DNA from 2 places in the Novosphingobium sp. FG90 genome. Region 2 is predicted to be linked to the other one. Evidence: predicted binding sites of a transcription regulator. Region 2 holds the regulator's gene; the other holds the start of a gene.

Region 1 (15,779 bases), on a different contig from region 2:
CATACTTGGCAAGCTCCGCCGCCGGGGATGCCGCCAGCGCGGGGGGCGAATCGAAGATCACCATCCGGTTCGGCGCACCCTGCGTCAGCCGGTCGAGAATGCGCGCGGTGCGCGAGCTGGACAGGTATTCACTGTCATGCGCGGTAGTATCGCCGGCGGGCATTACCCAAAGTCCGGGAATGTCCGTACCCAGCACGCAGTCAGCCGGGTCGATCGACTCGTCCATCAACGCATCCATCAGTCCTGGACCGCCGGGCAGGCCAAGCGCAGAAAGCACCGAAGGCTTGGCGAAGTCGGCATCGACGAGCAGGACCTCGCTCTCCTTCTCCGCCGCAATCGACAGCGCGAGGTTGAGTGCACAATAGGTCTTGCCCTCACCCGGATGCGGCGAGGATATCAGTACCCGCTGCGCCATCGGCCCGGCCTTCTGGCGCCGCAGGTCAACGGCCTGGACCAGCAGCTGACGCTTGACGATGCGGAACTCTTCGAGAAGTTCGGTGACGGTGCCTTCGGGCACGATCAGCCCCTGCTCGCGCAGATGCTCGCGATCGACGGGATGCGCGGTATCGTTGAAGCGCGCAGGCTCGGGCGCCGGTTCCACGACAGGCTGAGGAGCCGGAGCGGGAACAACGGCTTCTGGTGCAGGCGCCGGACGAGCGGGAACAGCCGCAGGCTCCGGCCTTGCAGGCGCGCGCCTCGCAGGCCGTTCCGGAAATGCCACCGGCTTCGCGATCAGCGTATTGAAGTCGAAGCGACCATTGGCACGCTCGAACAGCGATTCGCCTTCCGGTTCGTCGGGCTGGTTGGGCACGGGGATCTTGCGATGATCGGTCATGTCAGTCCCCTTACGCCACCATGCCGCGCTGGATGAACTCGGCGGCGAGCAGCACCACGAACAGCCCGCAGAGCGCGGCCGTCCCGGCATAGAAATACTTGAGCCGCTTGGCCCTCAGCGCCCGCGCCCGGTCCGTCAGGCTCTGCGAGATCGCGCCCAGCACCGGCAGGCCGGTCGCCTTCTCCAGCCCCGCAGTGGTGGCGAAGACCGAGCGCACCCGGCTCAGCGCGAAAGCTGCGGCGCATCCGCCCGCGAAGCCCACGATCAGCACGCCCAGCAGAAGTACCGGACGGTTCGGAGCGACCGGCGTGCGCGGGCTCGTCGGCGGATCGACGACCTGGAACTTCACCGCTTCGCGCTCGGTCTTCACCTCGCCGCGCAGGCGCAGTTCCTCGCGGTCCTGCAGGAGCTTGTCGTACTGCTGGCGAAGCACGTCGTAGTCGCGGTTGATGCGCTGCGCCTCGGTCGCGAGTTCGGGATCGGAGATGGCAGAGGCAGTCAGCGAGGCCAGATCAGACTGCGTGGCCGCCTTGCGCGACTGCAGCGCCTGTACGCTCGCCTGCCGCTCGGCGCGGATCGACTGGAGCGAGGAATAGGCCGGATTGATCGTGCCGCCACCGCTCGCCGCTTCCTGCGCAGCCGGAGCGCGCAAAGCAGCGACCTGGTTCTTGGCCGCGATCACGTCGGGGTGATTCTCGGTGAGGCCACGCGCCCGCATCGCCGCGAGATCGGCCTGTGCGCGCGCCAGCGAGGACTGCGCCCCGCCATCCGCCGCGCCGCCCGCGATCGTGCGCGGCGTGCCAGCGAGCTGCCCGTCGATCGCCGCCAGCGCACTCTGCGCAGCCGAAAGGTCGGCCTCTATGTCACGCAGCGTGGCGCGCGAAGTCTCCAGGCGCTGCGCCACGGCCGCGCCGCCGAGCGCCATTTCCGGATGCTGCGCTTCGAAGGCAGTCCGCTTGGTTTCGGCCGATTCGAGTTCGCGTTCGCGTGCCCGCAGTTGCTGGTTCACGAATTCCAGCGTCTCGACCATGTCTCCGCGATCGCCGGAGAGGTTCTCCTCACGGAAGATGTCGATCAGCTTCTGTGCGACGCTCTGGGCCAGCTTGGCGTTCTCGGCATCGGAGAAGGAACTGTCGTTGGCGGTCGCGGTGATCTCGAAGAGGTTGTCCTCCTGGCTCACCACCTTGACGTTCTTGCCCAGCTTGAGAACCGCAGCTTCCATTGCCTTGGGGTTCTCGATGGTATCGCCCAGACGGGTGGCACGGACGACCTTTTCGAGATTCACGGCGCTCGTCAGGGTCTGGCGGATACGCTCGATATCGCGCTTCTTGTCGGCCACGCCGATGCCGACCTGTTCGGCCAGTGCGTCGTCGAGCTGGATGAAGATGCGCGCGCGCGATTCGTAGCTGTTCGGGATCAGCGCAACGACCAGCCAGCCTGCCAGACAGATCGCCCAGGCAACGGCAAGCGCGATCCAGCGGCGGTGCCAGATGCTGTGCAACCCGGCGAGCAGTTCTTCGTAGAGCGAATCCATCTTAGAACATGCTTTCCGGGATGATGATCACGTCGCCGGGCGCGAGCATGACGTTCGCCTTGCTGTCCCCCTTCCTGAGCAGGTCGCCGAGGCGCAGCTTGTATTCCTGCTGCTTGCCCGCCGTCTTGTCGAAGCGGATCAGGCGCGCGCTGTTGCCCGAAGCATATTCGGAGAGCCCCCCCACCGCGATCATCGCGTCGAGCACCGTCATGTTGGCGCGATACGGGATCGAGGCCGGTTTTCCGGTGGCGCCGACGATACGGATCTGCTGGCTGAACGTGCCGGAAAACCCGTCGACGATGACCGAAACCAGCGGATCCTCGATATACTGCGACAACTGCAGCCGGATGTCCTCGGCCAGCATCGAGGGCGTCTTGCCCACGGCCGGCATGTCGGTGATCAGCGGCGTGGTGATGCGGCCGTCGGGGCGGACCTGGACTTTCGCACCCAGTTCCGGATTGCGCCACACGAAGACGGTCAACTGGTCGAGCGGGCCGATGATGTATTCCTCGCCCGGCCCTTCCTGCATCGATACGAAGGATGCGGGCGGCAGTTCCCTGGCAGGCCCGCCGGAGCCGGCGCATCCGGTCAGGGCGACGCTGGCAAGCGCGGTAGCGGCCAGAAGTCGGGCTGGAAGATGCACCATGAACAATCCTCGTCTTGCGCCCGGCCTGTCCCTACGCGGCATGCTCGCAGGTCAGGCTTGGCAGAATTCAGCCCCCGTATCGGTGCAAACGGTGAATATTGCGTTAGCCTTGCAAGGCTAATTCCGCGGTGGTCCCAAATCGGGACGCGAGTATCGCGCGAGGGTTAACGCACGATCAGACCAGCATTTCCTTCGCCGGCCCTTGCCCCAGGAAATGCGCCGGGCTGGCGCTGGCGCCATAGGCCCCGGCGCAGAACACCGCGATCAGGTCGTCCACATCGGCGCGAGGGAAACCGCCCTTGTCGGCCAGTTTATCGAGCGGCGTGCAGAGGCATCCCACGATCGAGGCTTCCTCCTCCACTTCGGCACCGAAGCGGGTGGCGATCGCCGAAGGGTAATTGCGCCGCACGACGGTCCCGAAATTGCCCGAAGCCGCCAGCTGGTGATGCAGCCCGCCATCGGTGACGAGGAAGACTTCGCCATGGCTGATCTTGCGATCGACGACGCGCGCAATGTAGACGCCCGCCTCGCCAACGAGATAGCGGCCGAGTTCGATGCAGAACTGTGTATCGCGCAGCACCTCCGGCAGCGCGTCCAGACTGGCGGCCAGCCGCTCGCCGACCAGCGAAAGGTCGAGCGGGGTGTCGCCCGGGAAGTACGGGATGCCCAGCCCGCCGCCCAGATTGCAATGCGGCAGCGCCGTTCCGCTGTCCTTCGCCAGCCTTGCAGCCAGCGCCAGCGCCTGCCCTTGCGTCTCGGCGATCGCCTCGGCGTCGAGCGCCTGACTTCCTGCGAAAATGTGAAATCCGTGCCACTCGGCGCCGCTGGCGACGACTTCGCGCACCAGCGCCGGTACCCGTTCTGCATCCACGCCGAACGGCTTGGCGCCGCCGCCCATCTTCATCCCGGACCCCTTGAGGTCGAAGTCCGGATTGACACGGATGGCAAGGCGCGGAGCAATCCCCAGCCGGTCGCCGATGGCGATGGCGCGGGCTGCTTCACCCTCGGACTCCAGATTGAGCGTCACGGCGGCGACGATCGCAGCTTCCAATTCGGCGTCGCGCTTGCCCGGCCCGGCGAAGCTCACGTCGCGCAGGGGCAGGCCCGCATCGCGGACGATTTCAAGCTCTCCTCCCGAAGCGATGTCGAACCCGTCGACCAGCCCCGCCATCAGCGCCAGCAGGGGCCGGAACGGGTTGGCCTTGACCGCGTAATGCAGGGCAACACGCCCGGGCAGCGCCGAGCGCAATGCGGCCACACGTCGACGGACAAGGTCGCCGCTATAAAGGAACAACGGTGTCGATCCGGCCTCCTGGACCCAATGGGTGACGGATCGACCGCCTACGGCAAGCGCGCCGTTGATAGCTTCGTATCCTCCGGGGATCGGTCCCAGCGCCTTCATGCGACGATCCCACGCGCGATCTCGGCGGCAAGACCGGTACGATCGAGCTTTCCATTCGGGCTGACCGGCATCGTCTCGCGCCAGTGAATGACTTTCGGTTGCATGAAGTTTGGAAGTTCCTGCATAAGTTTACGTGGCAGTTCTTCGACTGCATCTGAAATTTCGGACGCCGCCCTCACCACCAGATGCACGGCCTGCCCTAGTCGCTCATCCGGCACGCCCAAGGCGACCGCCTCGGCGACGAGCCCGGTTGCGAGCGCGGCTTCCTCGACCTCCTGAGGGGAAATGCGATTGCCTGCGCTCTTGATCATCGCATCGCGGCGACCGACGAAATACAGCAGACCGTCCGCCTCACGCCTCACCCGGTCCCCCGACCAGACGGCGATTCCGCCATATCGCGAGGCGGCAGGCGCTGGCTTGTAGCGCTCGGCGGTCCGGCCGGGATCCTGCCAGTACCCTTGCCCCACCAGTGGCCCGCAATGGACCAGTTCTCCCTCTTCCCCATCCTCAGATATATCGCCCAAGTCATTGATAACAAGTATCTCGGCGTGGGGAATGGCCTTACCCATGGATGTGGGGTGCGTATCGACGAGATCGGGGTCCAGATACGTCGAACGGAACGCTTCGGTGAGGCCGTACATCGGGAACAGTCGGGCCTGAGGGAACAGCGCCCTGAGCCGCCTGACGAGGTCCACGGTCAAAGCCCCGCCGCTGTTGGTCAGGCGTCTCAGGCGCGATGCCGTTTGCGCCGGCCAGTCCATCTCGGTGACCTGCACCCAGAGCGGGGGCACAGCGGCCAGTGTTGTGATGCCATGTTTCTCGACCGCCTTCACCAGATCGCGCGGCATCAGGTAGTCGAGCGGGATCACGCAGCCCCCCACATACCACGTCGAGAGCAACTGGTTCTGCCCATAGTCGAACGACAGCGGCAGCACCGCCAGCGTCCGATCGTCCCGCGCGAGACCGAGATAGTCAGCAACACTTTCGGCCCCGAGCCACATGTTCGCGTGGCTCAGCATGACCCCCTTCGGACGCCCCGTGGATCCGCTGGTGTATAAGATGGCCGCCAGGTCATCGGGATCGGCCTCGGAAGGCAGCATGTCCCCGTCGAGTTCGGCCGCGGTCGAAAGTGCCTCTGCCTCCCCCAACTGCCGACAATGCGCGGGAACGTCGTTAGCTTCCAGCGTGTTGAGCCGGGTCGGCGTTCCGATCAACAGCACGGCACCGCTGTCCGAAAGGATATGCGCGACCTGCGCATGTTTGAGCAGCGGATTGACCGGAACATGCACCAGCCCCGCCCGAGCCGCCGCCAGCGGCATTAGGCAGGTAAGCTCCCCTTTGGCCGCCCACGTCGCCACCCGCGCGCCTCGCTCGGGAACTTCACGAGCCAGCCAGGCGGCGAGACGGGAGACACGCCTTCTTAAATCCTTCCAGCTAAGCACGCCTTCGCGCAAAACCAGCGCGTCATCCGAATCGGCTCCCCGCAGTGCGAGGTGATCGAGCGGCAGGATCGGATTTTCGGCGCTATCGGACACGGGATCAGACGTTGTGCCGAGCGTTGTTGGGCCGGACATGAAAAGGAAAGGCTCCGCAAGGGGTACGTGGCAAGGTTGCAGATCGACTATCACTCCGATCTTAAGGAAGTGCAATCGGATGAAGCGCTTGCGTGGCTGCTCTCCGACGCGCAGCAGCATGCACCATTCGATCGGCTGGCCTGGTGGCAGGATCTTGTCGACTTCTGCGGCATCCTGCCGATACTTGCGGTGGCGAAATCGGCCGATGGCGTGGCGATTCTGCCGCTCTGCAGGCGCGGCGGCCAGCTTTCGGCGTTGGCGAACTGGTACACTTTCCGGTTCCGACCGATCCTCAGCGGCGAAGCTCCCCTGCAAGCCCTGGCCCGCGATCTGGCCCGCCGGGCGCATCGCGTGACGCTTCACGGATTGCCGGAAGAGGACGGGAGCATGTCCGCTCTCTCTTGTGCATTCAGGGCGGCCGGATGGCTGGTCCGAAACGAAATCTGCGACACCAACCGGGTGCTTCCAGTCATGGGCCGCAGCTTCGATGACTATCTCGCGGACCGCCCTGGAAAGCTGCGCACGACCCTCAAGCGCAAGTCAGGCAAGGTCACGACCCGGGTGCTCACCCGCTTCGACGCGGAAGCCTGGAACCAGTACGAGGCAATCTACGCCGAGAGCTGGAAGCCCGAGGAAGGCTCGCCCGCATTCCTGCGCGCTTTTGCCGAAGCCGAAGGCGCAGCCGGTCGCCTGCGCCTTGCCCTGGCCCACGCTGCCGATGCGCCCGAAAGCCCCGCTATTGCAGCTCAGATGTGGACGGTGGAAGGCGGCACCGCGTTCATCCACAAGCTCGCCCACCGGGAGGCCGCAAAACCGCTTTCTCCCGGCTCCGTGCTGACGGCCGCGCTGATGCGCCATGTGATCGCGATCGACCACGTGGGCCTCGTCGATTTCGGCACCGGCGACGATCCCTACAAGCAGGACTGGATGGAAACCCAGCGCCCCCGCTACCGGCTCGACATGTTCCGCCCCTTCGATCCGCGCAATTGGGCTTCTCTTGGCAGGATCGGTCTGCGCTCACTTGCCGCAAGTGCGAAGCGCGGCTAGAGGGCGCCGTCAAGAATGACAGATTGCCGAGGGGCCATGCCAGACCAAACCGACCTGCTGCTGCGCCGCATCCTGACGGATGTGCTTGGGCTCAAGCCGGGTCAGGCCGATGCGTTCGATGATGACACGGGCCTGTTCGGGCACCTTCCCGAGCTGGATTCAATGGCTGTGGCCGGGCTGCTGACCGAACTTGAGGATCGCCTCGACATCATCATCGAGGACGACGAAATCGAAGGCGAGATGCTGGAGACTTACGGCGGTCTGCTCACTTTCGTAGAGGCGAAGCGCGGCGCCTGATGGTTCCGGCAAGCTGGCCCTGCCCGCTGCCCGGCGGCGGAACCAGCGAGGAATTCGCACTGTCCTGCGATGCGGATCGCAGGCGTCGCCTGCTGATCGTCCCGGCCCTCTTCGATGAAGGCAACAAGCTGCGCCGCTTTGCCGTGGAGGTCATGCGGCGACTGAACGCCACCGGGATCGACTGTTTCCTGCCCGATCTGCCGGGCTGCAACGAGAGCCTGCAGCCCCTGCACATCCAGGAACCGGCCGACTGGCTGGATGCGATGACCGCTGCCGCGCGGTTCTTCGGCGCAACGCATGTGCTGGGCATTCGCGGCGGTTGCCTCTTTACGCCCAAGCCTTTTCCCGCCTTCCACTATGCGCCTGTCAAGGCCGCGGCGATACTGCGGCAGATGATGCGCGCACGTATCCTGTCGTCGCGGGAAGCCGGCCAGGAAGAAAACCGCGAGGCGCTTGCCGAAAATGCATCTATGCAGGGGATAACCCTTGCAGGATATGAACTTGGCGCCGATTTTTACCGTCATTTCGAGCCGATGATAGCGGATGAAACCGCCATCATCATCAGTCAGGACGAAATCGGCGGCAGCGGTCTGTGGTTGCGCGCGGAGCCCGACGAGAACCCGGCCCAGGCCGATGCGCTGGCAGCGATCCTCGCAGGCGCGCTGCGGCAATGACCCGGCGACACCTGACTTTCGACTGCTCCGGCAATCGCCTCGCGGCTACCTTGGACGATGCGCCGGAGGCCTCTGCGCTTCTGCTGGTCTCAGGCGGCAATGAAGTGCGAGCGGGCGCATGGAACGGGCAGGCTCGCTTCGCCGCCCGTATCGCCGCGCAGGGATTTCCCGTTCTGCGCTTCGACCGGCGCGGCGTCGGTGACAGCGAAGGGGAAAACCTGGGCTTTCGGAAAAGCGCTGCCGACATCACTGCCGCACTGGAAATCTTGCGCGCTCAGGCATCTCAGGTCCGGCGTGTCATCGGCCTCGGTAACTGCGACGCCGCCAGTGCGCTTATGCTTGCAAAAGGCGCCGGGCTTGACGCGCTGGTGCTGTCTAATCCGTGGACCATCGAGGACTGCAAAGAAGAAGCCCCTGCCGAGATGGTACGCGATCACTACCGGCGACGGCTCGCCGACCCCGCAGCAATCAGGCGCCTGCTGACCGGCAAGGTGTCCCTGGTCAAGCTGGCGCGCAGTCTCGTTGCCGCCGCCCGACCTGCGCCTTCGACCCCAACCGGCCTTGCTGTCGAAATGGCCCGGGGCATCGCCGGTTTCGCAGGCCCGGTCCGTTTCCTGGTTGCTGGGCGCGATCGCACCGGACTCGCTTTCCTGTCGCGCTGGGACAAGGCGGACGACCGTATCCGGGTCTGCGCCGTCGCCAGTCACAGCTACGTCGAGCCGGATGCACAGGACTGGTTCTTCGCGCAGGTCCTGGAAGTGCTGCGCGATAGATAGCTCTCAGGCGCGCGCCAGAGCGTGAGCCAGTTCCTCGCGTATCTGCAAAAGTCTATGGAAGAAATTATCGTCGGGCGCCTCTGCCCCAGCGCTGATTTCCGGCGCCGGATTACTTTGCATTTCGGAAGGCGACTTCTCGCTTATCGCTTTGGCGGCCCCTCGCAAGGTATACCCTTCGCGATGAACCAGGCGATCGATCTCGCGGATCAGCGCCACGTCTTCCGGACGATAGTATCGCCGGTTCCCGCTGCGCTTGATCGGCTGGAGCGACGCGAACTGCTCTTCCCAATAGCGAAGGACATGAGGACGGATCGCGAGAGCCTTGGCCACCTCGCCTATAGTCCGCAGCGCCTGAGGCTCCTTCCCATCGTCGAACAACGGGCCATCCTCGAAAAGCGTCGCCTTTGCGGGCGCACCGGGTCCTGAAACGTCCATACCTGCCTTTTCCCGACGGAGCTTTTCCGTCAATCTGCGGCGATACGGTCCTTCAGCATCTGACTGGCGCGAAAAGTCATGACGCGCCGGGGCGTGATCGGCACTTCCACGCCCGTCTTGGGATTGCGACCGATGCGCTCACCCTTGTCGCGCAGCAGAAACGTGCCGAAGCCCGAGATTTTGACGTTCTCGCCGTCGCTGAGGGCCGTGCACATGTGCTGCAGGATCGCTTCCACCATGGCAAGCGACTCCGCACGGGATATGCCCAGCTTGCGATGAATGGCCTCCGCGATTTCAGCCCTGGTCAAAGTATCCGTAGAGCGCATCAATCCCGCATCCCCATAGTGCGCCAATGGAGCGGATAATATTAGAAACAGGGAAGAAATCAACGGTGCGTCCAATATTGAACGCAACCGGAGCGGAGCAGTCGTCCGTCAGACGCGAATTAGGCTCGCACCCCACGTAAATCCGCCACCCATGGCCTCCAGCATGACCAGATCGCCCTGCTTGATACGCCCGTCACGCACAGCAACATCGAGCGCGAGTGGCACCGAGGCAGCAGAAGTGTTGGCATGCTGGCCCACCGTCATGACCACCTTTTCAGGCGCCAGGTCGAGCTTCTTTGCCGTCGCATCAAGGATGCGGGCATTGGCCTGATGCGGCACCAGCCAGTCGATGTCCGACGTGGAAAGACCAGCCTCTTCAATCACTTCGCGCAGAACCTCGGCGAGATTCACAACGGCGTGACGGAAGACCTCACGACCCTTCATGCGCAGTTTGCCGACCGTTCCCGTGGTCGACGGACCACCGTCGACGAAGAGCAACTGGTTGTGTGTGCCGTCTGCATGAAGCCGGGTCGCCAGGATTCCCCGGGGAGTTTCCCCCACCTGTTCTTGCGCCTCCAGTACGACCGCGCCCGCGCCGTCGCCGAACAGCACGCAAGTCGTGCGATCTTCCCAGTCGAGAATGCGGCTGAAAGTCTCCGCGCCGATGACCAGCGCGCGCCTGGCCATGCCTGTACGCAGCATCGAATCGGCCACGCCCACGGCGTAAAGGAAGCCCGAGCACACCGCCGCGACGTCGAAGGCGATTCCGCCCGCACGGCAGCCAAGCTGCTTCTGGACGATGGTGGCGCTTGCGGGGAATGTCTGGTCGGGCGTCGCCGTCGCCAGCACGATCAGGTCGATCGAGTCGGCATCGATGCCCGCAGCTTCGATCGCCTTGCGTCCTGCTTCGGTGGCGAGGCTGGACGTCGTCTCGTCGGCTTCGGCGATGTGACGGTTGGAGATGCCGGTACGTTCGACGATCCATTCGTCGCTGGTATCGACCCGCTCTGCCAGCTCGGCATTGCTGACGGCATTGCGCGGCAGCGCGGAGCCAGTTCCGATCAGTACCGACCGAATCATCAGGCGCGCTCTTCCTGTACGCCGGTCAGGCCCTTAGGCATGCGCCAGGTCGACCCTCCCAGACGGGCTAGGTCGGCAGAGATACGCTCGGTCACGTTTTCCTCCAGGAGCCGGGCGGTGACCGCCACGGCATTGGCCACGCCTGCAGCATTGGCGCTGCCGTGGCTCTTCACGACAATGCCGTTGAGGCCAAGGAAGACCGCGCCATTGTGATTGTTGGGATCGAGGTGGTGCTTGAGCAAATCGGTCGCCGGCTTCGAGATCAGGAAACCGATCTTCGAACGCAGCGAACTGCTGAAGCCGCGGCGCAGCAGGTCCGCGACGAAGCGGGCCGTGCCTTCCACCGCTTTTAGGGCGACGTTGCCGGTAAAACCGTCGGTCACGACCACATCGACGTCGCCGCGGCAGATCTTGTCCGCCTCGGTGAAGCCGTCGAAGGACATCGCAAGGTTTTCGGCCGCGCCCTTGAGCACGGCGGCTGCATCGCGCAGTTCCTCGGTGCCCTTGGTTTCTTCGGTGCCGATGTTGAGCAGACGCACACGCGGTTCGGCGCGGCCAGTGGCCACGCGCGAATAAGCCGCGCCCATGATCGCGAACTGGACCAGGTTGCGGCTGTCGCACTCGGTATTGGCACCGAGGTCCAGCATGATGACATCGTTGTCGCCCAGCGTCGGCAGCAGGGCCGCCAGTGCGGGACGATCGATGCCGGGCATCGTGCGCAGCGTCAGCTTGGAGATCGCCATCAGCGCGCCGGTATTGCCGCCGCTGACGGCCGCTCCGGCATGGCCGAGCTTCACCGCTTCGATCGCGCGCCCCATGGACGTGCCCTTGGCCCGACGAAGCGCCTGGCTGGGCTTGTCCTCACCGCTGATCACGCCATCGGTGTGCAGGATTTCGGAGCTGGCCCGCAAGTTCGGATGATTCTCGAGAGCGGCCTTGATCCGCACCTCGTCACCGACGAGCAGGAACTTGAAACGGTCATGACGGCGGCGCGCAAGCGCGGCGCCTTCGATCATGACGCGCACGCCCTCGTCGCCGCCCATCGCATCAATAGCGATACGCGGCAAACTCATGGGGCTTTCTCCGAAATACGTCGTAGGATCTAAGTCTTAGACTTCGACCGCGACGATTTCACGACCGTTGTAGTGGCCGCAAGAATTGCACAGGTTGTGCGGGCGCTTCAGTTCGCCGCAGTTGCCGCATTCGTGGAATGCTTCAACCTTCAGCGCGTCATGGCTGCGGCGCATGCCCCGGCGGGAGGGCGAAGTCTTTCTTTTAGGGACAGCCATTTCGGCACCTGTTCCTGCAAATACGTGTCTGTCAAAAAGGCCGCCGGTGACCGGGTAGGGACACGGCGGCTTGCGAAGGCGCGCCTATAACCCATTTCACGCGAGTTGCAACCCGTTACTCCCTCCACCATCAAGCCGTCACCAATCGGGAGTACGCCTATATGATTCTGCAGACCACCCTCAGCATGTCCGCCGCAGCAGCCGTCGTCGCCTTCTGGCTGGCGGTGCGTACCGGCAAGGCGCGCATGGCGGCGAAGGTGTGGCACGGAGACGGCGAGAATCCCCTGCTTCTGCGCCGTATGCGTGCCCAGGCGAACTATGGCGAGAGCGCGCCTTTCGTACTGATGCTGGTTGCCGCTATCGAGCTTTCGGGCAAGGGTGGACAATGGCTTGCGATCGTCGGCGCGGTCTATCTGCTCGCGCGTATCGCTCACGGCATCGGCATGGACAAGGCCGAGAAATCTCCCCTGCGCGCTGCAGGATTCATTATCTCGGTGCTGACGTTGCTGGGACTCGCGGTGATGGCGGTACTGATCGCGACCGGGCGATGCTAGGCAGGTAGCCCGCGGTTGATCGCCTCGTCGCTGACGTAGGGATTCGTCAGGCGCTCCTGCCCGAACGTGCTCACCGGACCATGGCCGGGGACGAAAGTGACGTCGTCCCCAAGCGGCCAGAGCTTCTGCGTGATCGAGTGCAGCAGATCGTCGAGATTGCCGCGCGGGAAGTCCCAGCGGCCAATGCCGTTCTGGAACAATACGTCGCCGACCATGGCGAACTTGCTGGGCTCGTGATGGAAGATGACGTGGCCGGGCGTGTGCCCCGGGCAATGAACGACGTCGAGTTCCAGTTCGCCCACAGTGACCTTGTCGCCGTCTTCGAGCCAGCGGTCCGGCTCGAAGGTGTGCGCTTCCATGTTCCAGCGCGGACCGTCTTCATCGAGCTGCGCGATCCAGAAGCGGTCTTCCTCCTGCGGCCCCTCTATCGGCACGCCAAGTTCCCTGGCCAGCACGCCGGCCTGCCCGCAGTGGTCGAGATGGCCGTGCGTGACGAGGATCTTCTCGAGCGTCACGCCGGTCTTCTCCAGCGCCTGCTTCAGCTTGTGCAGGTCACCGCCGGGATCGACCAGCGCGCCCTTCATCGTGGCGGTGCACCACAGGAGCGAGCAGTTCTGCTGGAGCTGCGTGACGGGAATGATCCCCACGCGCATCTGTTGTTCGGTACCTTGCGTCATGCCCTTGGAAATGGCCGCAGAGCGTCGCGAATGCAACCGGGCTAGATGCGCCCGCCTTTCCAGACCACCCGCCCGATAACCTCGACGTCGCGGGCACCGCATTCGACCGGCGGATAGGCGTGATTGTCGCTGATCAGGACGACCAGCCCCGACCGCGAGACGTCGATGCGCTTCACCAGCAGGCTGTCGCCCAGCCGAACGACGTGAATGCCGTCTCGCAAGGCGCGGATCGTGCGATCGACAAGGATTTCATCGCCGTCCCGAAGCGTCGGCTCCATCGAATCGCCGCTCACCACGATCGTGGAGAGATTTTCCGGCTGCAGGCCCATCGACCGCAGCCAGCGCCCGGAGAAGCGGATGGTGTCCACCACCTGCTCCCTTTCGGCCGTCGTCCCCGGCCCTGCCGATGCCCCCAGCGCCAGGCGCGGAACGTCGATCCAGCTGCGTCGGCGGGATTGCTCCGGAATGGCGTAGGAAATTTCCTTCGATTGTCCCAGTTCCGCCTCGTTCACTCCGAAGAACCGTGCAAGCATCCCCCGATCATGCTCCTCCAGCTTGCGCGGGCTGCCCTTGCGGATGAATTGCTGCAGATATGCAGGATTTTTGCCCAGCATGGCCGAGAGCCGGGACAAGCTCACGCGCCGCTCCTCGGCGAGTTCCAGCAGGCGCAGACGGGTCGGGTCACTTACCATTTTGTAATCCGTATCCGTAGGAAATTTCCTAGACATGTAGGATTTAGAACGGAACAAAATAAAAACATCAAGCGAATTCCTACACGAAAGGACCAGACCGGATGCTCCTGCGCGATATCGAGCGCTTTCTACGCAAGACCGACATGCCCTGGACCAGATTCGGCCGCCTTGCCGCGCAGGACCCGCGCTTCGTGGCGGACCTGCGCAATGGCCGGGTGCCGCGCGGCGACACCGCCGCGCGAGTCGAGCGGTTCATGCAGACCTACCTTACCGGCGCCGGGGAGAACCGCCATGCAATCTGAACTCATGCAGGAACTGCAGCAGTCTTTCGTTCCTGCAAAGGCTCCGACACGCGGTCCGTGGTTACGCCTGCTGTCCGAAGTGCTCGGTCTCGCCGGCCCCGCTGCGGAGTTCCTGAGCCATTCCGAACGGGACTGGGCGAGCGCGACGTTCTCCGGCGCTCGGCACACCATCGCGCTGGCATTCGAAGGCGCAGACGCGGTGGCGCGGGGCGAAGCCTTCATCACCGCCCTGCCCGACCACGAATTCACTGTCCCGCGCCATCTCGTAGCCGATGTCGCTGTCGCGTCGACCGAACAGCGGCAAGACCCGCCGCACATGGTCATCCATGTCGAAGCACTGGTGCTGGTGGATTGCTGAAGCCCCACTCCTCCCCGTTGCGCAGCAATGGGGAGGGGGACCGCCGATGCAGTCGGTGGTGGAGGGGTAGCGCGCTCAAAGCCCCTCCGTCAGTCGCTGCCCGACTGCCATCTCCCCATCGTTACGCGACAGGGAGGGTGAGTACATTCAAAGCGCCCGCGAGAGTTCCTTGATCTCGGTATTCAGGATGCGGTCGTTCTCGGAATAATCGACCGGGCAGTCGATCAGGTGCACGCCGGGCGTATCGCGGCAATGCGCGAGCAGTTCCTTGAGGTGCGCAGCGCTCTCCACGCGATAGCCATTGGCGCCGTAACTCTGCGCATACTGCACGAAGTCCGGATTGCCGTAATTCAGCCCGAAGTCCGCGAAGCCCATGTTGGCCTGCTTCCAGCGGATCATGCCGTAGGCGTTATCATTCAGGATCAGCACCGTCAGGTTGAGGCCGAGGCGAACCGCAGTCTCCATCTCCTGACTGTTCATCATGAACCCGCCGTCGCCGCAGACGGCGAAGACCTTGCGCTCGGGATAGACCATCGCACTCGCCATCGCCGAGGGCAGCCCCGCGCCCATCGTCGCCAGCGCGTTGTCGAGCAGCACCGTGTTGGGCTTGACCGCGCAGTAGCCGCGCGCGAACCACAGCTTGTAGACGCCGTTGTCGAGACAGACGATCGCATCATCGGGCAGCGCATCGCGCACCTGCTGCACGGCATGGGGCGGGAAGATCGGGAAGCGCTCGTCCGCCGCCAGCTTCGCGGTGTGCTCGACCTCGGCGGCGCGGAAGCGCAGCATCGAATCGAAGTTCCACTTGGAGGAAGGCGTGATCGCCTCCTTGATCTGCCACATGGCGTTGGCGATATCGCCGATCACTTCGATGTGCGGGAAGTAGACCGGGTCCACTTCGGCCGTCTTGGTCGAGATGTGGATGACCATGCGGTCATCGCGGGTGCCGTCATTGTGCATGAAGAACGGCGGCTTCTCGATCACGTCATGGCCGATGTTGACGATGCAGTCGGCATCCTCGATCGCGCGGTGCACGAAGTCGCCCGAGGACAATGCTGCACAGCCGAGAAACTTGGGATGGCGCTCGTCGATCACGCCCTTGCCGAGCTGGGTGGTGAGGAACGGGATGCCCGTCTTCTCGACGAACTCGCCCAGCATCTTGCTGGTCATCTTGCGGTTCGCGCCTGCGCCGATCACCAGAACCGGGCGCTTCGCCGTCTGCAGGGCATCGACGGCCTGAGCAATCGACTTCACGTCCGCAGTCGGGCGCCGCACGATCGA
Region 2 (15,779 bases):
CCCCCGCATAAGCATATCCGGCATTGCGGTATGGACTTCGCCGAGGGTGCGCAAGTCATCTCCTCCGGCATGTGCATCACACCGGCGCAGATGGCATTGGCGATCGCCGCTGGCCATACGCATCTGCCCGTACATCGGACACCGCGCCTCACCGTGATCGACAGTGGTGATGAACTCGTGGCCGATCCAGAACTCTGCGCACCGCATCAAATCCCCGCGAGCAATGGCACCATGCTGGTCGCAATGGCGGGGGCGCTTGGCATCAACGCCCGCCGGATCGGACCGGTGGCGGACGATATCGATGCCATAACATCCGCTTTCGAAGCTTCGGGCGACGTCGATCTCATCGTAACGAGCGGCGGAGCCTCAGTCGGGGATCACGACCTCATTCGCCCGGCACTCGAGCGCTGGGGCGCCTGCATCGATTTCTGGCGCGTTGCGATCAAGCCGGGCAAGCCCATCCTCGTCGCCACGCGCGAATTGCCGGGACGGCGGCAGATCGTGCTCGGCCTCCCCGGCAACCCGGTGTCCAGCTACGTCACCGCCTATCATTTCCTCCTCCCTCTTCTGCGCGCAATGCAAGGCGCTGCGCGTCCATTGCCCATGCGCCTAACCACCCGACTGGGCATGCCGCTGCGCGCGAGCGGTCGCCGCAGGGAATTCTTGCGGGGCTGGTGGAACGGGCAAAGCGTGATGGTGCACGAACTGCAGGACAGTGGCGCCCTGTCGTCACTGGCGGCGAGCAATGTCCTTGTCGATCGCCCGGCGATGGCTGGACCCGCCGTAACGGGCGATGAAGTCCAGATCTTCCTACTCCATAATGGCGGTATTGCCTGAAGCATTGTTATTTGGTTGCTTGATTGTTCTCTCAATGTTCACTACCAGAACAAACGGGATCAGGGTTCGCCTGGTTCGGAGGTCACGAAAAGGCAGCGACAATGTTGACGCGCAAGCAGCACGAATTGCTCCGGTTCATCCAGACCCGGCTTGAGGAGAGCGGCATCTCCCCCAGTTTTGAGGAGATGAAGGAAGCGCTCGACCTCAAGTCCAAGTCCGGTGTGCACCGCCTGATTTCGGCATTGGAAGAGCGAGGCTTCATCCGCCGCCTCCCCAATCGCGCGCGCGCCCTGGAGGTCCTGCGCCAACCCGACGATACGGGCAGCAAGGCGCCTCGTCCCTCCGCTGCCAATAGCAATGACGGGATCGCACCTGTGCAGACGCCGCGCCGTGCGGTTGAACCGGCCAATGACGTGATCGAAATTCCGCTGCACGGTCGCATCGCCGCAGGCGTTCCCATCGAGGCTCTTGAAGGGCAATCGACCCTGCCTGTCCCAGCTGCTCTGCTCGGTTCGGGTGAACATTATGCGCTGGAGGTATCTGGCGATTCGATGATCGAGGCAGGTATTCTCGACGGCGATTTCGCCCTCGTTAAGCGCACCAATGCCGCGCGGGACGGTGAAATCGTGGTGGCCCTCATCCGTGGAGAGGAGGCCACCCTCAAGTACCTGCGGCGTGAAGCTGGAATGGTCCGTCTAGATCCCGCGAACGCCGCTTACGAGCCGCAAATTTATGGGCCGGATGAAGTGGAAGTTCAGGGCAAGCTCGCCGGCCTGCTCCGTCGATACAACTAAGTTCTAAGCTTACACACCGTCACCATCACGAGCGGGCAGAGCTTTTCGGAGCAGCATTAAGCTGAGCCGGATTACTTGGCCCCACTTGTGGTGGCGATTTCTGTTGAATCGACTGCAAGCAATAATTCTTTCGAGGAACTTCACTTCCCCGCGAGTGAAGCATTATTTTGCTGCCAGTGATCCATTGAGACGGCTCTGGGGTGGCGAGGCACGCCACCAGCCATGTTCGCCTTGGGCCTGCGCCACGGTATCGATCCGAGCCTGGTCCAGATATATGGCCAGTCCTCCGGTACGCTCAAGAGAACCACGATCAGCCTTGAACCAGCGTGGCCGACAACTGCGTGGTAACCACCGATCCGAAATAACGATATCGCTACGCTCACATGCAGCCGCAAGCGAACGTTCTGCCACGGAATCGCGCCCTCGCGAAATCAGCAGGTGCCAGGTCTTTCCCGATCTCCGGACGGGAACAGTGCAGAAATCCGGATTGCACAGAGCGCCCGGCAGCTTGTCGAAAGTAGCAGGCAGAGTTTCTATCCCCGCGAATTCCATAAGATTGTCCCGAGCGTAGCCGCTTCGGCTGTTCCTGAGCAAAAACAGCCGGTTTCCATCGTCTTCCACAAGGCCCACGTGACGCCCGTCGCCCGACACCAGTACGTCCGCAGGCGGCGCCATCGCCAGAAACAGCACCCCGATGGCAGCAACCGGAAGCCCTGCCCAGCGGATGCGACCGCTCCACAAGCCAAGCCAAAGCCCTCCTGCGACAAAAAGCAGGAACGCCCATGCATTCGTGCCCGGCAACAGGTTGACCGCGCCCGGCCTGGAGGCAAACCAGTGGGCCAATCCAACCAGCATATCCACCGAGATCCCGGCGAGCCACCAGAATGGCCCTCCCATCCCCACGATGTCGAGCATGAGCGCGCAAGCCAGCAACGGCATCACGATAAACGTCGACCACGGGATCGCGACCACGTTGGCAAGGGCTCCATACACACCCGCGCGGTGAAAATGGAACAGGCCGATCGGCATGAGTGCCAGGTCGATGACCGCGCCGGTCAGCAGGAGGAGGAGAAGATGCCGGACGCCTTGCGCTGCCACCCCTTCGTCGCGCGGCCCGAGGAAATGGCGCACCGGTTCGGAGGTACTGACCGCGATCAGCGCCAGAACCGCGCCGAAGCTCATCTGGAAGCTCGGCCCCATTACCGCCTCAGGCCAAAGCAGCAGGACGCTGAACGCCGCAACAGCCAGCATGCGCAAGGACAGGGGTTCACGCCCGAGGGCCAGCGCCGCCAGAACCAGCAACGCCCCTATGCATGACCGAACGGTAGGGACTTCGGCGCCGGACAGCAGCGTATAAGCCAAACCTGCGAGCGCCCCTACCCCGGCCGCGACTACCGGTAGCCTGACCCTCAATGCAATCCATGGGAAAAATGCCAGCAACCGAATTACCAGGAGATATACGGCGCCCACCATGGCGCTGACATGCAGGCCACTGATCGACAACAGGTGCGCCAGCCCCGAATCGCGCATGGCCTGGTCATCGGCCTCAGAGATTCCGCCCCGATCGCCAGTGACGAACGCAGCCGCGATACCTGCCCGCTCTTCGCCGATGCGAACCCGAATATGATCCGTCAACGACTGCCGGACATCCGACAACCCAAACCGGCCTCCGCTGGCTTTCCGAACGACCTTCACTTCCCCGATTACCGAACCGCTGGCAGCGATACCCGCGAACCAGGAGGTTCGCGCAAAGTTGTATGCACCCGGAAGCATAGGCGGAGCCGGAGGCATGAGCCTCGCGCGGAACGCCACCAGGTCTCCCACGCCGATGCCGGCCGCAGCCTCCTTGCCGGGAACATTGAGACGAACCTTGATGGCCGTGCCGTGTAACGGGTCGCGCATGGCAAGCAGCAAACGATCGCGCGCGAGCGCAGGCTGCGACTCCACTGACAGCACATGTGCGGTAAAACTACCCGTCGCGGGCCTGCCTATCGCAGCCTGGCCGACGAGTTCCGAGCGCGCCCATACAGCAAGACAACCGGCCACGACGAGCAACGGCAGCAGCATCATGGCCCGTCCCAGATGAGGATAGGCATTCCGCAAAGGAAAGGATGCATAACAAATTGCAGAAACTGCAACAAAGAGGCAGCAAAACCCTATCCACCATGCCGCGGATGATAGCCAAAACCACGCGATTATGCCGGTTGCGAAGGCCACCGTCAGCCACGGAGCCCGCTCGAAACCGGCGCCGGAAAGAAATCGCTCGACGACTGCCAAAACCCTCGACAAGAGGCCCGCAGCGGTCCATGGCCCATGCTGCAATGCAGCGGTTCCGGGGCTACCCGGAGGCGAAATTTCACAGATTGCGGCCGGGGTCCCCATGGTCGCCAATAGGACAGGAAGGTCGGGTAGATGGCAAGCGGCAGTGCATCGGGCGAGGCGACTGGCAAGAAGGCCCCCGTGCCCTCCCCTGTCGTAACGCGCTTTGCTCCCTCGCCGACCGGTTATCTCCATATCGGTGGTGCTCGCACTGCGCTGTTCAACTGGCTCTTCGCCCGGCACCACGGTGGCAAGTATCTGCTACGCATCGAGGACACAGACCGCGCCCGTTCGACCGAATCCGCAATCGACGCCATCTTCGACGGGCTTTCCTGGCTTGGTCTCGATGGTGACGAAGCGCCGGTGTTCCAGTTCGCCCGCTCCGACCGCCATGCCGAAGTCGCTGCGCAACTGATCGAGAACGGTCACGCCTATCGTTGCTACCTGACGCAGGAAGAACTCGCAGAGCGCCGCCAGAAGGCGCAGGAAGAGCGCCGCCCGTTCCGCATCGACAGCGAATGGCGCGATGCCGATCCCTCGACCTGGCCGGCCGACCGCTCGTGGGTGGTCCGCGTCAAGGCCCCGCGCGAAGGCTCGACGACGATCGAGGATCTCGTGCAGGGCACGGTCACCGTGCAAAACGAGGAAATCGACGACTTCGTCATCCTGCGCGGCGACGGCACCCCGACCTACATGCTGGCCGTGGTGGTCGATGACAACGACATGGGCGTCACCCACGTCCTGCGCGGCGACGATCATCTGAACAACGCCTTCCGCCAGCTCGTCGTCATTAACGGCATGGGCTGGGACGTTCCCGTTTACGGCCATGTGCCGCTGATTCACGGCTCTGACGGGGCAAAGCTGTCCAAGCGTCACGGCGCGCTGGGCGTCGATGCCTACCGCGACGAAATGGGCCTGCTGCCCGAAGCCGTGTTCAACTACCTGCTGCGCCTCGGCTGGGGACACGGCGATGAGGAAATCATCAGCCGCGAGCAGGCGATCGAATGGTTCGACATGGTAGACGTGGGCAAGAGCCCGTCACGCTTCGACCTGGCCAAGCTTCAGAATCTCAACGGGCACTACATCCGCGAGGCCGACGATGTGCGGCTGGCGGGCCTCGTCGAAGCACGCCTCAACGGCGTGGAAGGCGACGAGCCTGCCGACCTGCTGGTCCGCGCCATGCCCGTGCTCAAGGTCCGTGCCAAGGACCTCAACGAACTTGCAGAAGGCTCTGCCTTCCTCTTTGCCAAGCGCCCGCTCGCCATGAGCGAGAAGGCGCTGGCGCTCCTGACCATCGAGGGGCGCGAGCGCCTTGCGGCTATTCATGAGCGCCTGTCCGGCCAGGCCGACTGGACACTCGAGGCATTGGAAGCCAACCTGAAGGCAATGGCCGAGACCCTCGGATTGGGCCTCGGCAAGCTCGCGCAACCCTTGCGGGCAGCCCTGACGGGTCAGACGACTTCGCCGGGGATATTCGACGTACTGGTATTGCTCGGACGGGAAGAAAGCCTCGCGCGCATTGGCGAGCAGGCACAGGTTCCCGCCGGGTCGCAGTCATAAGGAGATAATTGGTGGGTGATCAGGCTAAACTGAGCGTCGGTGGCGCGGAACACGACTATCCCGTTCTGAAGGGAAGCGTGGGTCCGGACGTCATCGATATCCGCAAGCTCTACGGCCAGACGGGCGCGTTCACGTTCGATCCGGGCTTTACCTCGACCGCGAGCTGCGAGTCGGCGCTGACCTACATCGATGGCGACGAAGGCGTTCTGCTGCACCGCGGCTATCCGATCGGCCAGCTGGCCGAGAACTCCTCGTTCATGGAAACGAGCTACCTGCTTCTGAATGGTGAACTGCCGAGCAAGGATGAACTTGCGACGTTCGAGAACACCATCACGCGCCACACCATGCTGCACGAGCAGCTGGCGACGTTCTATCGCGGTTTCCGCCGCGACGCGCATCCGATGGCGATCATGTGCGGTGTGGTCGGCGCGCTTTCGGCGTTCTACCACGATTCGACCGACATCGCGGACCCTGAGCATCGCAAGATCAGCTCGCACCGCCTGATCGCAAAAATGCCCACGATCGCGGCGATGGCCTACAAGTACTCGGTCGGCCAGCCGTTCCTCTATCCGGACAACAAGCTGAGCTACACCGGCAACTTCCTGCGCATGACCTTTGGCGTGCCCGCAGAAGAGTACGAGGTGGTCCCGGCGGTCGAAAAGGCGATGGACCGCATCTTCATTCTCCACGCCGACCACGAGCAGAACGCCTCGACCTCGACCGTGCGTCTTGCCGGTTCGTCGGGCGCGAACCCCTTCGCGTGCATCGCGGCGGGCATCGCCTGCCTCTGGGGTCCTGCGCATGGCGGCGCAAACGAAGCCGCGCTCAACATGCTCAAGGAGATCGGCACCCCCGATCGCATCCAGCACTACATCGACCGCGCCAAGGACAAGAGCGATCCGTTCCGCCTGATGGGCTTCGGTCACCGCGTCTACAAGAACTACGACCCGCGCGCGACGGTCATGCAGTCGACCCTGCGCGAGGTGTTCGAGGCACTCAACGTCACCGATCCGCTGTTCGAGACCGCACTGCGCCTCGAAGAGATCGCGCTCAGCGATCCCTACTTCGCGGAAAAGAAGCTGTTCCCGAACGTGGACTTCTACTCGGGCATCATCCTTTCGGCGATCGGCTTCCCGACCACCATGTTCACCGTTCTGTTCGCTCTGGCGCGCACCGTGGGCTGGGTTGCGCAGTGGAACGAAATGATCTCCGATCCCGGCCAGAAGATCGGCCGTCCGCGCCAGCTCTACACCGGCCCGACGCAGCGCGACTACGTGCCGCTCGACAAGCGCTAAGGGTCATATCCGCGAGCATTCGCGGTTACCCGACAAACGGCCCTCGCGAACGCGGGGGCCTTTTTCGTTGTGCCTGCGGTGAGAACTTGTCTCTTTTGAGCAATCGCGCCACAATCCCGCCGCATCCGGAGCGCAACCTCCCTGCTCGAATGGGGGCGCACTTTAATGCCGATTGTTAGATTCCTGGCGACAATCCTAGGCCTTCTGGCGGTCGCCGCAGGGATTTTCGTAGTCTTGCAAGGCACCGGGGTACTCAAGTGGCCGGCGGGCAGTGCCATGATCGCCGATCGTGCCTGGGCCGTGCGCGGTGCTGTTTTTGCGATGGTCGGCGGTATCGTCGTTTGGCTGGGCCGCAGGTGCTAGATCGGCTTCAGGCGTCCGTATCCACCGGAACTTCGAGAATGAACCGCGCACCGTGGCCCGGGTCGCTCTCGATGAGCAAATCGCCGCCCATGGCGCGAGCCAATCGCCGCGATATATAAAGTCCCAGGCCAGAACCACCGTCACCGCTTCGGCCCAGACGCTCGAACTTCTCGAATACCCGCGCCTGATCACTGATGCTGAGGCCAGGCCCCTGATCCGCGACGATGGCGCGGGCGCGGGCGCCTTCGACCTCGACATGAACGTCCACGCGCGATCCATCCGGCGAATACCGGATGGCATTGCCGATCAGGTTGAGCAGGATCTGAAGCACGCGCCGGAACTCCGCCAGGGCCGGAGCATGATCGTCCGGCATCGGCGATACGATTGCGATGCCCTTTTCGCGCGCCCGGACTCCCAGGATACCAGCGGCCTGACGGGCAACATCGGCCAAGTCGATAAAGTCCGGGGTCGTTGAAAAGTTGTCGTCCTCGACGACTTCAAGGTCGGCCATGTCCTCCAGCAGGTCCAGCAACAGCTTGCCTGCACTGGCGATTTCGCCGGCATATTCGGCATAGGCATCAGGAAGCGGCCCGGCCAAACGGGTCCGGATAGTCTCCGCATTCGCCACGATCCGGGCGATCGGTTGCCTCAGAACCGGTGCCAGATCCTGCCCGACCAATCCACGACGCTGCACCGAAGGCGGCGCCTCCACGACAGGCACCCAGCCCGAAGGTGCTTCGTCCGACAACAGTAGCAGTTCGAAGCCCGAAGGTTCGAAACCAGGCCTAATATGCGGCACCAGCGATACCCGCCACGACCGCGTTGATCCGGCGACGACCACCGGCGCACCGTCGAGCAGACGCCAGTGAAGTGGCTGCCGATGCGTCACGTTCTCTGGCGGCAGGAAGTCGGTCCAGCAGCGCCCCATCCCCTGTTCCATCGCGGCGGCGAGTGCCGCCAGTTCGGGAGAGTCGCACGTGACGGCGATCAGGCGCTGCCCGGCGTCGAGCCAGGCGCTCAGTTCAGCCAGATGCCGGTCGGTGACCGCGCGCCGGCTCTCGCCGGTTGCGCCTTCTTCGGAGCCTACCGCTGCTGTCTGCCAACTGCGGACGCGGATCAAACACCCCTCTCCCTCGGGCTCGACTTCGACCCACGAGGAGATCGCATCGCTGCCGTCTTGCGCCTGGATGGATCGCTCCACCGGGCAACCCGCCCGGCGAGCACCGCGCACCAGATCGAGCAGTTCGGGAATCGCTATGACACCGGGCATTTCGCCACCGCACCGAAGCTGAAGACCGGCAAGCGGCTCGTCAGCGCTGATCAGGCAGTCATGGGCATCGCAGATGGCGTGGGCGAGTATGGCGCCGTCGCTCCGGATCATGGCACGGTAGCCCCGTTCGAAAGGATCGATGCGGCGCGCCAGGCATCGATCTTGGCGAGCCCCGCCGGAAAGCTGGTCACCCCATGAATCGCCCGCACTTGCCCTTCGGCGACTTCCGCCGGTGCCTGCGCAGCCAACAGGCAAAGAGCCAGACGCACCTGCTGAGCTGGCAGCGTCGCCTTGGTGACCGCGTCCCGCGGTTCGCCGGAGCGCCGGGCCAGCGCTGTCAGGAACAACGCGACACCCGCCTGAGAAATAGACAACGAGGCTTCCAGGCTCAGGTCGGCAACAACGCGATCCGCGCAGGTCAACCGGTTGGAAGCCTCCCTATGGGTGCGCCGTACCTCCTCTTCGACAGCCAGAGCACGCTCAGAAAGCGTAGGCTCGGCCCCGACCAGCGAGCGCAGGATGGCCAGCACCGCTTCGAGCACGCCCTGGGGCAATTCCGCCAGCGGAAGCGCCATGCGCCGCTGCCCCTGGCTCCACCGGGCCTGCGCAGCGAGGAAACCCCGTGCCGACGCATCTCCGGAAGCGAGCAGCTCCTGCATCAGCGAAGGCGCGACCGGATCAAGGCCGAGCCTGTCCTGCAGCCGCTCGGTCAACTGCCATTCCAGCGCGACGGCATGGACATGCGCAAGCAGAGCCGGTTCGTCGAGGAAAGCGCGCGTCAGCACCGCGATTTCCTCGGGAGCATGGGCACGCCGATCCGCACTGCCGATCAAGGCATCGAGCAATTGACCTGCGATATCCGACAAGATGCCCCTGACCCGCGCAAGGATTTCTTCGCTGAGGGCAGCGCTCTGCTCGGCCGCCACGAGATAGCGCAACACCGGCAGCGCGGAAGCCGCGGCGGAGTCGCCGCGCACAAGGTCGCGTCGCAGCGCTGCCTCTGCGGCTTGCGTATCCGCCGGATGGACGGCCTGATCGATCATATGACCCGTCTAACCGGCATCTGGTTAATTCGAGGTTATCCGTCGCGCCGCCGCGGCAGCACGAGCGCCGCGACCACGAGACCGGCCGAAAGCAGCCTTACAGCAAGCAGAACCTGTCCGAAGCCCGAAGCGAATGCGAGGATCACGCCGAGCAATGCCCGGTCTGCGAAAAAGCCCGCAAAACGTCCGATGGCGATGCGCGGCAACAGTACCAGGAGCATCATCAGAATTGCCGGGGTGCACAGCCAAGCCAGCACCGGTTCCCCCGGGAAACGGGGGGTATCCAGCAGGATCAGGGCGGCAAAGGCCACATCGACCAGCCAGACCAGGGCGTCCGCACGCGGGATCGCGGGAGAAGCCTGCCCAAGCGCATGTCGCTCTGCTGCGCGCAACAGACGACTGGCCTCCACCAGCAGCCATGCGACCGCCAGGAACCCGAAGGCGCACCACAGGAACCCGAACCAGCCTGCCCCCACCGCAAGGAACAGCGCAACCAGTACAGCTGCCGACACGACATTGCTGGCATTACCCGCATGCAGAAGCGAGGAACCGAAGCTCAGAACCGCGAAACGCGCGATCGTGCGCCCGGGAGTACGCGGACCGTCCTGCGCGAAGCGACTGCGCATCCACTCGTCTTCCAGCGCATAGGCTTCCGCCTCGCTGCGTACCATGCGCCAGCCGGAACCAGCGCGATCGGCCGCCGGCACCTCACGCATGACGATACCGGACTGGAGCGCGATGCGTGTCAGGGCGGAGATCGCATCCACGTCGGGCGGAAGTTCGTGCAGGCGTTCCACCAGAGCGCCTGGGACGCGCATCAAACCCGCCGTGGCACGGTTGATATCGATACGCTCGAAACCGGCCGCGAGAGCGCCTTCGACCGGCTGGACCAGAACCATGGGAGCCCGCCCCTCAAGCAGGCTCGCCGCGGCTGCGGGATCGGCGAAAAGGCCTTCAGAAACCACGACCAGTTCGTCGCCCGCCGTCACCAGCCCGGCAAGTTGGCTGGCTCCGGTCGCAATGGCGAACTGCAGTCCGGCGTCCTCGGCATCATGCTGAAGAGCGATCAGTTCGGGTGAGGTCCCGCGCGCCATGCAGATGACACGCTGGCATTCGAGCGCAAGCACCATGCCGAGCTGATGCTGCGCAACGCTCGCGCCCGCAACGCGCAGGAATGCGCGCGGGAACGGCTGCCCCGACGCGGCAGGCTCCGTCATGGCCAACAATGCTATGCGCAAATTCGAAACTCCAGCACCCCGGCAAGATGTAGGCAGGTCGACGCCAAGTGCCAAGCCAAAGCGGCGGATCAGGTTCCGGAAAACTCCGTCAGATAGGATTTGAGGCGACGCACCGCAGTCGGTTCGCCCGGTGCGGCGTCCAGGGCATCCTGTGCCAGTTCCAGCAATCGCATCGAATGGAAGCTCGCCGCAAGACCCTTCAACCGCGTGGCCGCAATCACCCAGTTGCCGTCGCAGCGCGCCCGTTCGAGCAGATCTACCTGCCGCTCGACCCCCTCGATATAGGCCGCGCGCAACTCCGCCATCAGCACGGGGTCGCCACCCGCCGCAGCGGCAAGAGTGGCTTCGAGGGCTCCAGCTTCATACGCCATTTCCCCAGCTTAATCTCGGAAGTCTTAAACCGGGGTTTATCGGCCCGGTGCACGTGGTATCCTAGCCGGATGGTTGGGGAAAACAGGATCATCGCATTCGGCGCAGGCAACGGCGAAACGTCGGAGCCCGAAGCGCCGACAATTGCGGCCGAATCGGCAATCGAGGCGGAAACGCCCGAAACCTGGGACGACGCCTGGGTTGCGTCCGATGGCGTCGAGGACCCGGTTGCACCGGCTTCCGGCAACGAATGGATCGCGCCCGCCGTGGCTGGAACTCTCGTGGTCGCGTGGAGCGGCCTGTTCGTCTTGGCGAGCCTGCCCGCGTTCAGGACGGGTCTGCCGCTGACCCAGCTTCCGGCACTTGTGATGCAGTGGAGCGTACCCGTCCTGCTGATCGGCCTCGGATGGCTGATCACAATGCGCCACAGCGCGCGCGAAGGCCGTCGCTTTGGCCACGTCGCTCATGCACTGTCGACCGAATCGGCTCTTCTCGAACGGCGCCTCACCACCGTGAACCGCGAATTGAGCCTGGCCCGCGAGTTCATCGCCGCCCAGACGCGCGACCTCGAAACGCTGGGCCGCCTCGCCGCCGAACGCCTGTCCCAGAATGCCGAGCGCCTGCAGGAACTCGTGCGTGACAATGGCGCGCGCGTCGATTCGATCAGTTCGGTCAGCACCGCCGCACTCGACAACATGGAGAAGCTGCGTGGCCAGTTGCCGGTCATCGCCAGTTCGGCAAAGGATGTGACCAACAACATCGCCAATGCCGGCCGCACCGCCCATGCCCAGCTCGAGGACATGATCAACGGCTTCAACCGACTGAACGAATTCGGTTCCGCCAGCACTCGCCAGGTGTCGCTGCTGCGCGATCAGGTCAACGAGACGCTCGATGGCTTTAACGCGCGCAGCGAGCAGCTCGAACAGGCCGTAGCCGCGCGCTTTGTCGCGCTCGATGAGCACGGTGAGGACTTCCGCAACCGCCTCGACAAGCATGAGATCAATGCGCTCGCGGCGATTCGTACCCGCGCCAAGGCGCTGACGGACGAAATCGACCAGGGACGTCAGCAGCTGGACCGGCAAGAAGCGGAAAGCCTCACCTCGTTGCGCGCTCGGCTCAGCGCGCTGCGGGACGAAAGCGATGTCGTCTCGCGCGCGTTGCGACAGGCTGAAGAGCGCGCAACGACGAATCTGCGGGCTTCGCTGTCCGAACTGTCCGAGGAGCAGACGGCAGCGGGTATCGCCATTGCCGAGGCGCAGCAGACCGCGATCGATGCACTCACGGATCGGCTTGCCGGGATCGCGGCGGATGCCTGCCAGCTCGATGAATCGATTGGTCTGCGCGCCGAGCGGCTGGCCATGGAGGCCGGGGAGCGGCAGTCACGCCAGGTCGAGCAGGAACGCCACGCCATCGCCCGCATCGATCATATGCTGGGTGAACTCGACGTATCGATTGCCGAACGCCTGGAACGTCACCGCATTCAGGCCGCCGCCCTTGCCGAACGCGCGGCTGCGGTGACCGGCGAGCTTGGCCGCTTCGAGGCTCGCATCGAAACCATCACCGTGCAGACCGGGGAAGTCGAAGACCGCCTTTCGACCAGCCTCTCGACGTTGACCGACCGTCTGACGGCCGCGCGCGCGACACTGGCGGCGACCGATACCGAAGTGGAAAAGCTGACCGAGGACAGCGTTCGCCTGCTGGAACTGATCCAGGCGAGCGCCCGCCAGACCGGCAACACACTTCCCGAGGCGCTTGCCGTATCGGAAGATCGCCTCCGCCGAATTCAGGACGGGCTTGGCGCAGTTCTGGTGCAGCTGCGTGAAGCGGCGCAAGGTGGCGAGGACGTTGCCGCCGAAATCGGCGTATCAGGGCGCGATCTTGATGCGCTCATAGGCGGCCTCACTCAGGCGCAGGCCCAGATTTCGGCGCGCGGAGCAGATCATGCCGCCCTGCTCGGCCGCCTTCAGGATACGCTTGGCGAGATCGACACGGCCACACAGACGGCTGCGGACAAGGCAGGCGGCGCGCTGATCGGCGCACTCGCCGCCTTGGGCACGACCCTGGACGAAACGGTTTGCGCGATCGAGGAAGACAGCGCCGAACGCATCACGCGGATCGCCGAGACCCTGGCCGACGAGAGCGCCGCAGCCATTGAAAAGGCCATGCGCGGCAAGGTCGCGGAAATCTCCGGCCAGCTCGAACAAGCGGTAGCCCATGCCTCGGGCGTCACCCGCGAAGCGACCACCCAGCTGCGCGAGCAGATCACCAAGGTCGATGATCTCGTCGGCAATCTCGAGGGCCGCGTCACGCAAGCCCGCGAGAAGGCTGAAGAGCAAGTCGACAACGACTTCGCCCGCCGAGCCGCATTCATCACGGAATCGCTCAATTCAAACGCAATCGACATCGCCACGGTGCTGTCGAGCGACATCGCCGACAGCGCTTGGGCAGCATACTTGCGGGGTGATCGAGGCATCTTCACTCGCCGGGCCGTGAGCCTCCTCGATGCGGGAGAGATCAAGACGATCCAGCAGATCTTCGAGCGCGACGACGCCTTCCGCGCCAACGTCAGCCGTTATATCCACGACTTCGAGTCGATCCTGCGTCAGGTCCTCTCGACCCGCGACGGCAACGCTCTGGGCGTTACGCTCCTGTCCTCTGACATGGGCAAGCTCTACGTGGCGCTGGCGCAGGGCATCGAGCGTTTGCGGGGTTAAGGATGAGCCTGGAACGCGATTGGATGCAATCGCGTTCCGGCCATCGCGGCGGAACGATCAATCCACGTCCCGGTAGACCGCACCGACATGCGCCGCGCCTCGGGCTGAGGCAAGTTTCTCCTGCCTTTCCCGCTCTCGATAGGCCGCTCGCTGTTCGTCAGTGCGCTCGCCATGACAAGCGGGGCAACTCACACCGATCTCGTAGAGTTCCGATTCCCTGTCCTCCGCGCTGATCGGGCGGCGGCAAGCGTGGCACAGTTCGTAGCTGCCTTGGACCAATCCGTGCCTGATGGTCACGCGCTGATCGAAAACGAAGCATTCGCCCTCCCACAAGCTCTGGTCCTGCGGCACGGTTTCCAGGTATTTCAGAATTCCGCCCTTCAGGTGATACACCTTCTCGACGCCTTCCTGCTTGAGGAAAGCCGTCGACTTCTCGCAGCGGATGCCGCCGGTACAGAACATCGCCACCTTCGGCGGCTTCCCCTGCCCCAGCAACCTGTCACGCTCGGCGCGGAACCATTCGGGGAACTCGCGGAAGGTCTGGGTCTGCGGGTCGATAGCCCCGGAGAACGTCCCCACCGCCACTTCGTAGTCGTTGCGGGTATCGATCACGATCGTGTCCGGATCGGAGATCAGCGCGTTCCAGTCCTGCGGCTCGACATATGTGCCCACGGTCGCCAGCGGATCGATATCCGGCTGACCCATCGTCACGATCTCGCGCTTGATCCGCACTTTCATACGATGGAACGGCATGTGCGGCGCGTCGGAGAACTTGACGTCCACCCCGGCACATCCCGGCAGTCCGCGCACATGCGCAACGATCGCAGCGATCCCCGCCTCGGTCCCGGCGATAGTCCCGTTGATCCCCTCACCCGCCAGCAGCAGCGTGCCGCGAATGCCGTGCGTGTGACACAGTGCCTCGAGCGGCACCTTCAGCGCAGCGGGGTCATCGAAACGGGTAAAGCAGTAAAGCGCCGCCACGCACAGGTGTGGCGCGCTGGTATCCAGCGGTTCCATGGCCTGCCTCTAACGCGGAACGACGCGAAAGCCAAAGGCAACGATCAGTAACCGAGATCCTTGACCGGCGGCGTGCCGAAGAGATTGACGTCGTCCACGGTGATCCACCCGTTTGCGTAATTGGCGTAGTAAAGCCCGAAGAGCAGCACCGCCACCATCGTTGCCCGGCGGGCGACAAGCCTGGGACGAAAATTCACCGGCGCGCTGGTGGCGTGCCCCTTCTCGATCACATGGCCCTCCACTTCGTCCGGCGTGCGCAGACCCACCGGGAGGACGATGAATGCGCTCAACACCCAGAACAGAGCGTAGATCGCGATCATGGAGGTCCAGTTCATCGCCATCGCATCAATCCTCCAGCAGCAGCACCTGCACCTGCGGCTTCTTGCCCGACCAGCGCGTCGCGGCACGGCGCGCTGCAAGGCGCGCGGCTTCCGAACGGGCATCGCGATCCGCCTTGCCAGCGCGCTTCAGGGCCTCGGCCACGTCGCGCTTCGCTTCTTCGACGAACTGGACGTAATCCTCGTCAAGCGGCAGGCCGATGGCCGATACTTCTACACGCCCCTTCCGGTCCGCAGCAACCGACACGACGCCATTGAAGGCAATGCGACGGCGCATGATGATGGCCTCGCCGTCTGCCGGCGCAATAATGTCCCCGTCGAGCACCAGGCGGCCGGCGCGCACTTCCCCAAACTTGCCCGGATGATCCGGGGCAAGGCGCACGAGATCGCCATTCTTCTGGAAAATGGCCTTGGGTACGCCGCTGGCGAGACCAAGCCGTGCCTGTTCCTTCATGTGACGAATCTCGCCGTGAACAGGCAACAGTATTTGCGGACGAAGCCACGAATAGAGCGCTTCGAGTTCAGGACGCCCCGGATGACCCGAAACGTGGATCGGGCTCTGACGGTCCGTCACGACGACCACTCCCTGATCGGCGAGGCGATTCTGGATGCGCCCGATCTG

The links. Region 2 encodes LexA, which represses DNA repair genes until DNA is damaged. Its sites were predicted from a motif close to GTTCCNCNCTTGTTCT; they were not measured.
Region 1: ACODRZ_RS01770 (S24 family peptidase) is a predicted target of LexA. The motif match lies at 13,878-13,893, and genes of this name have one in related genera.

The regions. Positions count from the first base shown of each region.
Region 1 is NZ_JBMDIO010000002.1:29,051-44,829, reverse strand. It holds gene ACODRZ_RS01850 (P-loop NTPase family protein) at 1-835, opposite strand, end outside; gene ACODRZ_RS01845 (XrtA system polysaccharide chain length determinant) at 846-2,369, opposite strand; gene ACODRZ_RS01840 (XrtA/PEP-CTERM system exopolysaccharide export protein) at 2,371-3,015, opposite strand; gene ACODRZ_RS01835 (pyridoxal-dependent decarboxylase, exosortase A system-associated) at 3,191-4,417, opposite strand; gene ACODRZ_RS01830 (acyl-CoA ligase (AMP-forming), exosortase A system-associated) at 4,414-5,991, opposite strand; gene ACODRZ_RS01825 (GNAT family N-acetyltransferase) at 6,019-7,038, shown strand; gene ACODRZ_RS01820 (phosphopantetheine-binding protein) at 7,075-7,335, shown strand; gene ACODRZ_RS01815 (alpha/beta hydrolase family protein) at 7,335-8,009, shown strand; gene ACODRZ_RS01810 (hydrolase 1, exosortase A system-associated) at 8,006-8,785, shown strand; gene ACODRZ_RS01805 (MerR family transcriptional regulator) at 8,789-9,220, opposite strand; gene ACODRZ_RS01800 (integration host factor subunit alpha) at 9,250-9,546, opposite strand; gene ACODRZ_RS01795 (beta-ketoacyl-ACP synthase III) at 9,655-10,626, opposite strand; gene plsX (phosphate acyltransferase PlsX) at 10,626-11,699, opposite strand; gene rpmF (50S ribosomal protein L32) at 11,736-11,915, opposite strand; gene ACODRZ_RS01780 (MAPEG family protein) at 12,077-12,469, shown strand; gene ACODRZ_RS01775 (MBL fold metallo-hydrolase) at 12,466-13,122, opposite strand; gene ACODRZ_RS01770 (S24 family peptidase) at 13,188-13,838, opposite strand; gene ACODRZ_RS01765 (hypothetical protein) at 13,940-14,140, shown strand; gene ACODRZ_RS01760 (hypothetical protein) at 14,130-14,498, shown strand; gene ACODRZ_RS01755 (acetolactate synthase large subunit) at 14,646-15,779, opposite strand, start outside.
Region 2 is NZ_JBMDIO010000009.1:119,731-135,509, reverse strand. It holds gene ACODRZ_RS10920 (molybdopterin molybdotransferase MoeA) at 1-837, shown strand, start outside; gene lexA (transcriptional repressor LexA) at 939-1,631, shown strand; gene ACODRZ_RS10910 (ComEC/Rec2 family competence protein) at 1,794-4,013, opposite strand; gene gltX (glutamate--tRNA ligase) at 4,044-5,510, shown strand; gene ACODRZ_RS10900 (citrate synthase) at 5,522-6,805, shown strand; gene ACODRZ_RS10895 (sensor histidine kinase) at 7,176-8,549, opposite strand; gene ACODRZ_RS10890 (hypothetical protein) at 8,546-9,481, opposite strand; gene ACODRZ_RS10885 (hypothetical protein) at 9,517-10,698, opposite strand; gene ACODRZ_RS10880 (Hpt domain-containing protein) at 10,788-11,090, opposite strand; gene ACODRZ_RS10875 (coiled-coil domain-containing protein) at 11,160-13,802, shown strand; gene trhO (oxygen-dependent tRNA uridine(34) hydroxylase TrhO) at 13,860-14,819, opposite strand; gene ACODRZ_RS10865 (DUF1467 family protein) at 14,864-15,154, opposite strand; gene ACODRZ_RS10860 (ribonuclease J) at 15,165-15,779, opposite strand, start outside.